DNA from 3 places in the Dethiothermospora halolimnae genome. Region 2 is predicted to be linked to each of the others. Evidence: riboswitches for the same ligand, from Rfam matches in the RefSeq annotation. Region 2 holds a riboswitch; each other region holds the start of a gene.
The links. Region 2 has a riboswitch for cobalamin ahead of V6137_RS04585 (cobyric acid synthase). Riboswitches for the same ligand answer to the same signal wherever they lie in the genome.
Positions count from the first base shown of each region.

Region 1 (4,582 bases), on a different contig from region 2:
TTTTCAAGTCTCCTTCACCTATCCTCTTTTTATGTAGTGTATATAAATAATGAATAGCTTGGGGTAAAAAACCTAATAATCTTGCAGAAACAGTATCGGTGGATATGGGATCTGTACCGGCAATTATTAAGCCTTTATTTTCTATAGACTTCCCTAGAGACGGCCCTGTTCCTATCATCGTCCTATCAGCACTAACTATGGTTAAATCTATTGGCATTTTTTCAATCTTACTATGTGGGGAATTATAAGACCAACAAATCCTATTATGCCACTAACCGATACTGCCATAGCAGTTATAAATGAACATAATACTAATATAACTATTTTTGTCTTTTCTACATTTAACCCTAGATTTTTAGCCGATTCTTCCCCTGTTAACATTATATTTAAATCCCTTGATAAAAAGATTAATAGACCTATGGCTATACAAATAGGAAATAAAATAGTTAAAAGTTGATTCCACCCTTTCCCCGAAAAACTACCCAATGTCCAATAAATTATTTTGCTTAAGTCATTACTATGGATCACCATAAGAAATGACATGATAGCAGTAAAAAATTGTCCAACAGCTATTCCTGAAAGAAGTAACGTAGTTACTGGCACCTTATTTTTTACCTTAGATACAAAATAAACTATAAATGTAGATACCATAGCCCCTAAAAATGCCCCTATAGATATACTTGATATATTAAATAGGACTATGTTAATTCCAGTTATAATAACCAAAGTAGCTCCTAGAGCGGCTCCTGAAGATATCCCTATAACGTAGGGGTCAGCCATGGGATTTTTAAACATTCCTTGAAAAGCAGCCCCCACACTAGAAAGAGCTGCTCCCACCAATACACCTACCAATATTCTAGGTATTCTTATATTAAAAATAATAGCCTGATATGATTTTGGAATGCTATCTATATCTATATAATTCTGTATTATAGGTATTTTAGAGAAAACTATCTTTATAGTGGTTAAAACATTTATATTTGCACTTCCTATCGTTGAAAATACCGCTATACTAACTAATAAAATTATAACCAGAGAAGACAAAGTAAAAACCCAACTTTCCCTTCTCTGTAAGTTGATTTTCATAAATATCCCTACTTCGTCTATTCTTTAGTAGTATCTTTAAATAATTCTGGATGTATTTTTTTTGCAATCATTTCAAGGACATCTACTATTCTAGGACCAGCTCTTGAAATAATATTCTGATCAACAAGATATATTTTATCATTTTTTACAGCATTTAATGTTTTATACTGCTCATTATTTTTTATAGATTCAACTGTTTTTCCAGGACTATTTGGTGCTATATAAATATCTGGATTTTTTTCTACTAATTTCTCCACTGAATAATCAGCGTAGGAACCAGATGCATCACCAGCTATATTTTCTCCACCTGCTAAAGTAATAATTTCATCTATAAAAGACCCTGGTCCTGCGGTCTTTAACGGGTCTCCCCAAACTTCATAAAACACCTTTGGTTTCTTAGCATCTTTCACTTCAGATGCTATATAATCCATTTTAGCCTGCATAACAACCGTGATTTCCTTAGCTTTTTTCATTGTATTTGTTACTTGACCTATAGATTCGATAGTTGACATAACTTCTTTAATGGACTCTGGTTCATAGTTTAGTATCTTGATACCTGCAGCCTTTAATTGCTTATTAATATTTTCTTTACCTTCACCATATTGAACTACTAAATCAGGACTCAGTTCTATAATTTTCTCTATATTCATGCTATTATAACTACCAACAGTCTCTTTATCTTTAGCTGCTTCTGGATAATCAGAATACTTACTAACTCCCACTACTCTATTACCAAGACCCAGTGCAAATAATATTTCAGTATTATTTGGTGCTAAAGATACAATCCTTTTAGGTGCTTTTTCAAATGTTACTTCATTGTCAAATCCATCTTTAACTGTCAATGGATAATGGAATCCAACTGTATCATTTGTATTTTGTTCTTCTTTACTGTCATTATCTTTATATTCATCCTTCACCCTTATACAGCCTGATAACACTGTCATAGTTAATAATAATACCATAAGCACAGATATAATCTTTTTACCTCTCACTTTCATATATATCCTCCTCCGTTTTTTATTATAGCTTATTAAACATAAAAATACCTAGCTATTATTATGCTAGGATATATAAGTATATACCCTCCCTCCGAGACCAATTTGTTAGGCAGATATCCTGACTTGTGAATCATATTACTTCCAACGCCTTCCCGGTTCCCCAGTGGCATATGTTGGTTTCATCCTCACTTACAGTAGCGGGGGCTGTAGTAGATTTTCACTACTTTCCCTTTTAAGTTTCTTTATGAAACACCTAACTTTTTTATTATACTCATATAAAATAATAACAGATACAATTTGATTATTCAAGATTATTATAAACTAAGTTCATAATAGTCCTTTGTATTTACTTCAGATACCTTCTTTACTCCCTTGTTCTTTTCCCCTTTTAAAATAATTATTTCACTATACATAGTTTTAATTGAATCAAATCTTATTGTTGATTTATTAAAATAATTATAATCAATAATAAGCCAATAGGAATTTTCCCCAACTTTTATTACCGTCAGTCCTTTATAATTATCTTCCCATTTATTATTAATAGATATTTTTTTATTTATCTTATGTATTTCTATGTTTTTGACGTCTCTAGCTATTATACTATATAAAACTTTATTTTTAAAACTTTGTTGTCTTCTAGAAATAGTTTTTATATTTAATATATCTTTTATTTTATCAACAGATTTAAGTAAGATATCTCCATGGTCTCCATTTATAAATAGTTTTCTCCCAAATATAGATGCAACACTACTACTAATCACTGTTCCATCACCACGGGGACTTGTTATAACATATCCCGGTTTACCATCTATCCACAGTTCCTTGTCACTATCTACTTTATTTACACATATAAACCTTGAAGTCTCAATACCCTTACCTACTATTATATGGATATCTCCTATTCTACTGTAAAGTTTATCAACACTAGAATTCAAGTGATTAAGAAAACTATTTTTTTCTTGTATTCTATCATGGGATATAAACTGAATAAAGTCCTTATCATCCTTATAAAATAGATATTCTCCATATTCTCTACTTGGTAATAATTCTTTTGCTACAGGAAAAAACTTTTTCAAAAAATTAATATCCTGTTTTTCCTTATATACCTTTTTAAAAATCCATACAAATCCTTCCCAAAGTACTTTGAAAAATACATTCCCATTGACTTTATCATAGGGCAATTCTCCACCTTCCCAAAAATAGTAGGCCTTCACCGTCCCAGCATTGGGAGTACCAATCATTATTAATTTATTAATATCGTAATTGTACAAGTCACTTTGTATATAAGCTCTAGCCACCAACCCTCCCATGCTATGACATACAATATTTACCTTATTAGTTTTATATATCTGCTTAATTCTATTTAGCTCTGGTATAAGATAGTTTGTCCCACTATAATAATTCCCTTTTCTCCAGTCATAATGTACTACAAATAAATCTACCTCTTTCTTATATCCCATCCCCTCTAAACTTTTAATAAAAGGATCGTATATATAGCTAGCTGGTCCAAAACTAAACTCTCCTGTTCCTGGGATAATATCATCTCCCAAGGAACCAAATATACCAGGTATAAATACTAACGGAAGCTTTTTATTTGTTTGTATATTATAATTCATCATATTTATCACTCCACTACTTTTATATTTATATTATGATTTATAAATATAAAAGTTGATAAAAAAATAGTTGTGGGATTACGAATCCCCCAACAACAAAATATTTGTGGTTTTACATAAGTTATAGAATTACACTTCCTCTAATAACTAAGAATTCAAAAAACCACGTAGTTCCCAATAAATTTCATCAGTCACTATCAGAATAAAATTTTACGACCGTAGGGAGTGAAATAACCATATCTATTAACTATTAATTGTTAACTATTATCTATTAACTAAAAAAAACGGCCCTAGGGCCATTTTTTACTTATCTTTAGGTAATATTAAGTTTAGTACTATTGCCGCCAAAGTACCTGTGGTTATTCCTGAATGGAATATGATTGCTAATTTTTCGTGGAAATTATTTAGTAATTCTGGTCTAAATGCAACTGCTAGTCCTAATCCCATAGAAATAGCAATAACCAAACTGTTTCTCCTTGTAAACCTTACTTTTTTTAAAGTCTTAATTCCACCTACTGCTATCATACCAAACATCATTATTCCAGCTCCACCTAATACCGGATCCGGCATTATTGAAACTAATGCTCCTAGTTTTGGAAAAATACCAGACAACATTAAGATAATACCTGCAATAACAACAACAAATCTACTTGCAACCCCTGTTATAGGGATTATACCAACATTTTGACTAAATGATGTGTTAGGTCCTGCATTAAAAATACCAGCTAAAAAACTTCCAGTACCATCTGCCAATAGTCCTCCTGCCAACTCATCATGGGTGATTTTGTGGTTACTAGCTTCTCCAACTGCCATTAAATCCCCTATACTTTCCACTGTAGTAACTAAATATGCGGGAATAAATGCCAATAATGCTGTCCAGCT
Region 1 is NZ_JBAKFX010000037.1:29,439-34,020, forward strand. Features, by position in the region: gene V6137_RS13990 (DUF362 domain-containing protein) at 1-217, opposite strand, end outside; gene V6137_RS13995 (FecCD family ABC transporter permease) at 208-1,086, opposite strand; gene V6137_RS14000 (ABC transporter substrate-binding protein) at 1,104-2,084, opposite strand; cobalamin riboswitch at 2,176-2,356, opposite strand; gene V6137_RS14005 (lipase family alpha/beta hydrolase) at 2,399-3,703, opposite strand; gene V6137_RS14010 (nucleobase:cation symporter-2 family protein) at 4,004-4,582, opposite strand, start outside.
Region 1: another riboswitch for cobalamin. It lies ahead of V6137_RS14000 (ABC transporter substrate-binding protein); the one in region 2 lies ahead of V6137_RS04585 (cobyric acid synthase).

Region 2 (4,582 bases):
CATATCATCAAGTTTAGCCGATGCATATCCTATATCTCTATAGGGTTTTTGTATATACCCCACCATTGAATCTAGGGTGTTTATTGTCTTATACATAAATACCATTTCTATAGGTACTCCCAAGTATAAACCAAGGATTAAATAAAATGTTGGAGCTAGAACCCCATCTATAGTATTTTCTGCTACGGTTTCAATGGCTCCCCTTATCACCTGTTTCTCTGTAAGGGTTTCTGTATCCCTTCCAACTAAATAGGAAAGCATCTTTCTCCCCTTTTTAATATCATTATTTTTTATTGCATAATATACCTTTTTAGTTTCAATATCTAAACACTTAGTGGCAAGGGAAGTATATGCTAAATAAGTTCCTACTATATAGTAGACTACTGGGTGAATCAGTTTAGATAAGTATAATATCCCTCCCACTATAAATGTAACTGTGATAATACTTAATCCCGTTAGAAAAAATCCACCTATTTTTAAATTGATTAGTTTTTGTTTTCTTATTAAATTTTCATACCTTTTTATAATCCATCCTATATACCTTATTGGATGGGGCCAATTTGGGGGATCCCCTAAAACAAAGTCTAAAATTATTGCAATAACTATTATATATACTTCCTTCATTTTATAACCCCATTATTTCTTTTATTTTATTTATATTAATATTTTTCTCCATATTATCAGCCAGTTTATCATATTCTTTTTCCTTTAATTCATAATAGCTTAAAGACTCATCACTGCATTCTATTCCCTTTTGTTTCTTTAAAAATTTAATTATATTTTTTCTAAAATTGTCATTATCGAATATTCCATGTAGGTATGTTCCAATAACAGTTCCATCTTCACTAATTGCACCATCTAATCTACCATCTTCAAGCCTTAATATATGGGAGCTTTCCCCTAACATTTCCGTTTCTCCCATATGTATTTCATAACCGGTAACTATATCTCCTTTATCATCAAATACTGGTGAATCTACAATAAATTCCCCTTTAGTTTGAGTTGTGGTCTTATTTTTTAACATTGTTGTTTTTATATCTAATATTGATAGTCCATTTATTCTATTTAAATCAGATTCCACTAAATATGGATCTACTATTTCCCTACCTAGTATTTGATAACCACCACATATCCCTATAATAGGTACTCCCTTACGTCTTTTTCTATATATTTCTCTATCAAACCCATTGTTAAATAAGTATTCTGCATCTTTTATTGTGTTTTTACTCCCTGGGATTATTATCATATCCATATCCTTTAGCTCTTCTGTATTTTTTATATACTTAACATTTAAATCCTTTTCTATTTCTAAGGGAGAAAAATCTGTAAAATTCGATATATATGGAAGCCTTATGATTCCTACATTAATCTCTCCACTGTTTTTATTATCAAATCTAGTTGTTACACTATCCTCATCATCAATATTTACATCCATATATGGAACTACACCCAGACATGGTATATTTATCTTCTCTTCTATCATTTTTATACCAGGCTCTAAGATTTTAACATCTCCTCTAAATTTGTTGATAATAAAACCTTTTATTCTTGCTCTTTCCTCTTCAGCCATAAGCATTATAGTTCCATATATAGATGCAAAAACTCCACCTCTATCTATGTCCCCCACAAGTATAACTGGGGAATCAATCATCTCAGCTAAACCCATATTTACTATGTCATTTTTCCTTAAGTTTATTTCTGCAGGACTTCCAGCCCCTTCAATAACTACACAGTCGAAGTTATTGTCTAGATTTTGGTACGCATCAATAATATATTTTTTAAACTCCGGCTTTTTTTTATAATAATCCATAGCCTTCATATTCTTATAAACTACACCATTTAATATGACTTGGCTCCCCACATTACTGGTTGGTTTTAAAAGTATTGGATTCATATCAACTCTAGGCTCTACCCTTGCAGATTCCGCTTGAACTGCCTGGGCTCTACCCATTTCCTTTCCCTCCTTAGTAACAAAGGAATTAAGGGCCATATTTTGAGACTTAAAGGGTGCCACATTATATCCATGGTTATTTAATATTCTACATAAGCCCGCAGATAATAAGCTCTTCCCTACTGAAGAAGCTGTTCCTTGAAACATAATATTTTTAGCCAAAAGATCATCCCCATTCTTGTTGTAATAGTTGTAATAGTTGTATTTCTTTGTATTTATTGAAAATAAAAACAGTTAAGTCTATTCGCCAACTCTTTACCCCCATATATTTGACCCTCAATTTCAAAAAACAAAAAAACACATAGGAAGGTTTCTATGTGTTATTCATCAAATGAATATACTACATACTTCCCTCCGAAGTAATTGTATCCCTGTTCTTTATGGCAGGTCTCCTGACTTACAGTTCACTTTACTCTCTTCTCCTTCCCAGTATCACCAGTGGTAATAGAAGATTTCATCCCTGATCACAGTAGCGGGGGCTGTAGAGGATTTTGACCTCTTTCCCTTTTAAACTTTTCTAAGAAAAGTACCACAAAGATATTCAGTTTTTAAAGTTACCTTCATTATAGTTAATATAAGTTTTTTTGTCAACTTAGAACAACGGCACTTTTGATGTCCATTTGTTCGGTGTAAGGTAGCAGAATTTATATAAACCAAAGGGCTCCCTTATATAAGGGAGCCCTTTGGTTTATTACGAAAAATGGGGTTTAAATCATAATAATTTTTTTAAGGGACTGATTCCAATATTTCTTCTAAATTTATCTAATCTAGGGGGATATAAAGTCCCTGTAACTATATTGTACACTTTAGAAAATTATATTCAACATATATTTGAAAACTGGTCGTTTTTTTAGCATATTTGGCAACACCCTTACATTTTTTGTCTTTTTATATTGAATAATGTCGATATGATTTAAGAGCTTATATTTAAATAATTATATATTAATATACAAGCCCCTTCCCTAGTTATTTGAGCTTTAGGGTTTAAATTTCCATCCTCTAAATTTATTATATCCAACCCTTTAGCTAAAGCTATATGACCTATAAGATTAGGGTCTATTTCCTTTACATCATGGAATTCCAATTTGTATATTCCCTGTAATGATGCAACTTTATCATAGCCTAAAAATCTTATAATATATTTTATAGTATCCTCTTTTGTTACACTTTTCTCTGGATTCTTTTCTTTTGCTGTTATAATATTTGTACTTATCAGCCTGTCATATAAAACTTCATCAAATTTGTCATCATCCTGAAACTCTGGAATGTAGTATCCTTTAGCTTTAGCCAATAAATACAATAATTCTCTCTGTTTTATTTCTTGGTTGGGCTTAAATTCATCTCCAGGAAGTGCTATTCCATATTGTGCCAATACTTCTATCTTAGATTTAGCTTTACTATCATCTATATCAGTATAACTTATTATTTTATTTTCTTTATATGATTCTCCATCACTATACAATATATCTCCTGTAATTCCATCTATATTAAGGGGTTTATCTTTTTTCACTGAGTATACTAATTTTGCCATCTTTCCTTTAGATGTCACTTCACTACGATAAATATAGTCATTATCTTTAGATTTATAAACCAATTCTAATCCTATCTCATCAAATAATATATCATAGGCTTTGTCTAGTTTAATAACCTTTTCTAAATCAGATTCAATTGGCAGTTTATCTTTATACCATTTATGACTGTAGGATCCAATTTCCCCTGAAGTTGTATCTATAGTTATATTAAATCCGTCTTCCGATACATATACTCCATTTTCTTTTCTTATGAAGTTAAATCTATATGCCAATGGCTTTTCTTTCTCTTCTAGAGGTCTGATTTCCGGTACTTCTCTTTTAACATATTCTACTCTATCAAACTTATCTGGCTCCATTTCTTTTATAAATTCTTTAGCTATTTTTAGAGACTCTTCTTTATTGTATTTAACTTTTTTATTATCATCCTTTGGATAATATTTATTAAATGATAATATGTCTTTTGACTTTGCATCTAGAGTAACATTTAAGCTAGTGTGTTTTCCATTATCTTTTTTCTCAAAAGATAGTCTCCATATATAGTCATCATTATTTCTCCAATTAGTATATAGCCTACTATATGAAAGTTTTGTTTTATCATCTAGTTTAAAGAAGTCCCTAGCTATTTTTTCCGCCTTTTCTTTAGATATAAGTCCCTTAACATTTTCAATAGCTTCCTTTTCCTTAGGATCAAGGCCATATTTAGAAGCCATATTAGCCTTATCCTCTTCAGTTATATTTCTATATAAATAACCATAATCATCAATTATATCTCCTGTTTTAGCATCTATAATTCCCTTTTCTAATGTAGTATATACAATATAGGGTATATACTGGTCATTGTCATATTTAAATTTATATACTAGGTCTAATCCTAATTTTTCTTTATAGATCTCCTTTACCTTATCAATTGATATAATATTTGCTTTGCTATCAAAACTTATATTTTCATTCCAATTGCTACTGAATCTCTGCACTTCTCCTGTATAGTTATTAACAGATATTTGTAAATTGTTTTCATAATAAGGCACTTCATTTTCTACCCTATGGAACTTTAAGTTATAGTATTTGCTGTTAATATTTAATGGTCTATTATTCTCCT
Region 2 is NZ_JBAKFX010000007.1:32,110-36,691, reverse strand. Features, by position in the region: gene cbiB (adenosylcobinamide-phosphate synthase CbiB) at 1-624, opposite strand, end outside; gene V6137_RS04585 (cobyric acid synthase) at 626-2,113, opposite strand; cobalamin riboswitch at 2,317-2,500, opposite strand; gene V6137_RS04580 (YcdB/YcdC domain-containing protein) at 2,865-4,582, opposite strand, start outside.

Region 3 (4,582 bases), on a different contig from region 2:
TGATTAGGTGTGTAGATGGGATACTCCTATTTAAAGATGATCAGGATAGGGATCAATTTTTATTAAGAATAAAAAGATATAAAAAAAGGTATGGATTTAAGTTATATGCCTTCTGCCTTATGGATAATCATGCCCATATGGTTATTGATGCTGCAGGTGCTGATATAACCAAGATAATGCACGGTATAAACTTGTCCTATGCTAAATATTATAATAGAAAATATAAAAGAAGGGGTCATGTATTCTCCGACAGATTTAGAAGTGAGATAATAGATAAGGACAATTATATATTACAGGCCTCAAAATATATTCACAAGAATCCTAGAAAACTAAGGAATTGGAGTAATAAGGTTTTCCAATACCCATATTCCAGTGCACCAATTTATTTAGGAGATTTAGATGATAGATTTGAAATAGTAGATTGTGACCTTATATTGAAGTTATATAGTGATAAAAATAAGAAAAAAGCTATAAAGGAATATTTAGATTTTATGTTAGTGCCTAATTCTGCTGAGGAGCAAGAACAGATAGAGGCAGAATATGGGTTTAGAAACCAAAAATGTGAATATAAAAGTGAAAAAACTATCATAGCAAAGGATATAGAGCCAGATGATATACTAACTTTCGTAGGGGACTATATAGGAGAAGATAAAGATAAAATAAAAATAAAATATATTAGAAATTTAACAAAAGTCAAAGCTATAGCTATGGTTCTTATGAGTAGATTTTGCGACTATAAGGTCAAAAATATCTGCCATTACTTTGGCAATATAACTCAGTCTAGAGTGTCCAGTCTTTGTTCACTAGGGGTGGAGCTATTATTTAGTGATGAAAAATATAAGAATATCGTTGATGACTTTTTAGAAATATGTGGATAATAAAATAAAGCATTTTCAAGGTCCAAAAATTAAAATTATGGAGTTAAGTTTTATATTTTATGTTATAAAAGTGGACAAGCTTAATGAATTTATTGAAAATTTACAAGTAAATAAGGGATATAAGGTAAAAAATGAAAGTTTCAAAGCTAAATTTTTAATCAAATAATAATATAACCAATCAATGAACCGTTTTTAACTTCTTTTTAACTTCCCCTCTCCAATAAAGTTGACAATAACAACATAATTACCTATAATTAAGTTTAAATGTATAACTGAATATGCTGAAAGAATGGGTGCCTTTCATGAGGATAAAAGGGAAATTCGGTTAAAGTCCGGTGCAGCCCCCGCTACTGTAATCATTGACGAAATCTTCGTTAACCACTGGCTAAAGGGCCAGGAAGGGAAGAGACTAGGATGAAGTGTAAGCCAGGAAACCTGCCTATAAATCTTTCTTAGGTAATTATTTCGGAGGGAGATAGTTATTTATATAATGGTGATATTATGTCTTTTTTTAGAAAACTTAAGTTTTATATTACAATTATATTTATACAAGGCTCCTAATAGGGGCTTTTTTATATTAAGAATTGCTTAGTATAATAGTTCTTCTAAAAGAAAATCTAAGGGATTCAATATACCGAATCTCTACATATACTATTAGCTAAATAGATATCTACTCCCTACACTTTACACTCTATACCAACAAAGGACCTTCAATGGTGCCTTTGTTTCGCCACCAAAAGATAAAGGAGATGACAATTATGACAAAAAGAATTATTACAGTTTTACTTAGCTTATTCCTTATAGCAACACTAACCGTTGGATGTGGAAGTGATGCAAATACATCTAACAATGACAATCAAGACAAAGTAAAACAACAGAAACAGAAGGATACACAAGACCCAACAAAAGAAACATCTTACTACCCAGTGACTATAAAAAATTATAATTCCCAAGGAGAAGAATATCAAATAACATTTACTAAAAGACCGGATAAGATCATCACTACAAATCAGCCTCCAACGGAGCTTTTACTTACTTTAGGTCTTGAAGATATTATGGTGGGAACATCATACTTAGATAATCCCATTTTACCTAAACTTAAAGAGAAATATGAAAAGATACCAGTACTATCCAATAGATATCCTTCTAAAGAAGTGGTTATAGCAAAACAACCCAATTTAATATTTGGATGGAGTAGTGCATTTATGGATAAAAACATAGGTTCAGTGGAAAGTTGGAATAAAAAAGGAGTATACACGTTTATCCAAAGGAATTCAGGGGTAGCCGATGAAAGGTCCATAGAAAATGTATATAAAGACATAGATGATATAGGAAAGATTTTTAATATTAAAGATAAAGCAGATAAACTTATAAACTCAATGAAAGAAAGAATATCCAATATCCAAGATAAAATAAAGGATAAAGAACCTGTTAAAGTACTTGCATTAGAAGGGGCTGGAGATAATAAATATCGTGTATATGGTAAAACATCCCTTATAAATGACATGATAGAAAAGGCAGGGGGAATAAATTTAGCAGAAAAGAGTGGAACCTATAGCATAGAAAATATAGTTGCTAAAAATCCAGATGCTATTATACTTATCCATTATTTAGAGCAAGAAAAGGATAATGATAGTATAAAAGGATTAAAAAATAATTCTGTCCTTAATAATGTAAATGCTATAAAAAATGATAAAATAATATTTACACCCCTAGCAGAAACCTATGCTGGAGGAATTAGAACTATAAAGGGTATTGAAAGGTTTGCTAAGGAGTTTTATCCAGAATTATTTAAATAAATATATGGAAATAATAGGTGATAATATTGGAAAACACAGAAAAACTAGGACAATCCATAGGGGAAAATACCAATAGCTTTAAAGAAGGAATAATTAAAGATAGGAAGGTTTTTATAATAACAATCCTATTACTTATAATAACCTTATTTTTATCAATTATATTTGCTGTGGTATTTGGTCCTGTGGAGATAAAAGCCACAGAGGCATTTAGAATAGTAGTTTATAATACAGTAAAAATACCCATAGGAGATATTGAAACCCTTACTTCAGGAATGAATTATGACATAATATGGGGAATTCGAGTTCCTAGGGTACTCTTAGGAGCAGTTGTAGGCATGGGTCTTTCTATAGTAGGAGTGGTAATGCAGGCTATGGTACAAAACCCTCTAGCCAACCCCTATACCCTAGGTATATCCTCGGGAGCCTCATTAGGGGCTACATTTGCCATAATGTTAGGTGTAGGAGGTATATTTGGTACAAATGCCATAGGGATATCGGCATTTATAGGAGCATTTATTTGTTCCGTGGCTGTATATATACTGTCTAATATCGGAGGAAATTCATCATCGGTGAAGTTATTATTAGCTGGTATGGCAATCAGTGCCATATGCTCATCCTTTACAAGTTTTATAATATTTATAGCCAATGATGCCCAGGGAATGAAAACTTTAACTTTTTGGTTAATGGGAAGTCTAGTATCAGGCTCGTGGCAAAATATCATTACACCAAGCATTATAATTGTATTGGGAGTATTATTTTTCATATTCCAATTTAGAAACCTAAATATGATGCTTATGGGGGATGAAAACGCAATAACCCTAGGAACCAACCTAAATTCCCACAGGAAAGTTTATATGCTTATAACTTCCCTTATGACAGGAATGATAGTTTATGTTGCTGGAACCATAGGCTTTGTGGGATTACTTATTCCCCATATAGTGAGGGGAATAGTTGGATCTGATCATAGAAAATTAGTACCCATAAGTGCTCTAATAGGAGCTATTTTTCTAATATGGACAGACGTATTTGCAAGAACTATAATGGGGGGAACTGAAATACCCATAGGGGTAATAACTTCTCTACTGGGAGCGCCATTTTTCCTATGGCTTATGGTGAAAAAATCCTATGGATTTGGAGGCAATTGATTATGGAACTTAAAACCAATAATATATCTGTTACCATAAGTGGTAATCATATACTGAAAGAAGTCGAGGCTAATGTAAATAGGGGCGAATTTGTAGGATTAATAGGGCCAAACGGAAGTGGAAAATCAACTCTACTAAAAACTATATACAGAGTAATAAAACCTGATGCAGGACTTATAACCTTAGACGAAAGGGAAATAGTTAATATTCCTTTAAAGGAAACTGCAAAACAACTGGCTGTGGTGAGACAATTTAACAACTTTAACTTTGACTTTAAAGTTGAGGAAATAGTAATGATGGGAAGAGCTCCCCATAAAAAAATGTTGGAGTTTGATAGTGTTAAGGACTATGAAATAGTCTATGAGTCATTAAAAAAAGTGGATATGGAGGACTATGGAAAACGAAATTTTTCAACTTTATCTGGGGGAGAAAAACAACGGATAATGGTGGCTAGGGCCTTAGCCCAAAGAGCGAAATTCTTAGTATTAGATGAGCCAACAAATCATTTGGATGTAAAGTATCAGCTGCAACTTTTAGACCTTATAAAATCCCTAGGTCTAGAGGTATTGGCTGCGTTACACGACTTAAATTTAGCAGTAATGTATTGTGATAGGATATATGTAATAAAGGAAGGAAAAATAGTAACTGAAGGAAAACCAAAGGAAATTATAACAGAAAAACTCCTTAAAGAAGTTTTTGAAGTCAATGCAGAAGTTAAAAAGCACCCTAAAACAGGACAACTAAATATAATGTATTTACC
Region 3 is NZ_JBAKFX010000001.1:88,283-92,864, reverse strand. Features, by position in the region: gene V6137_RS00425 (transposase) at 1-878, shown strand, start outside; gene V6137_RS00420 (hypothetical protein) at 871-1,044, shown strand; cobalamin riboswitch at 1,153-1,335, shown strand; gene V6137_RS00415 (ABC transporter substrate-binding protein) at 1,637-2,677, shown strand; gene V6137_RS00410 (FecCD family ABC transporter permease) at 2,704-3,822, shown strand; gene V6137_RS00405 (ABC transporter ATP-binding protein) at 3,825-4,582, shown strand, end outside.
Region 3: another riboswitch for cobalamin. It lies ahead of V6137_RS00415 (ABC transporter substrate-binding protein); the one in region 2 lies ahead of V6137_RS04585 (cobyric acid synthase).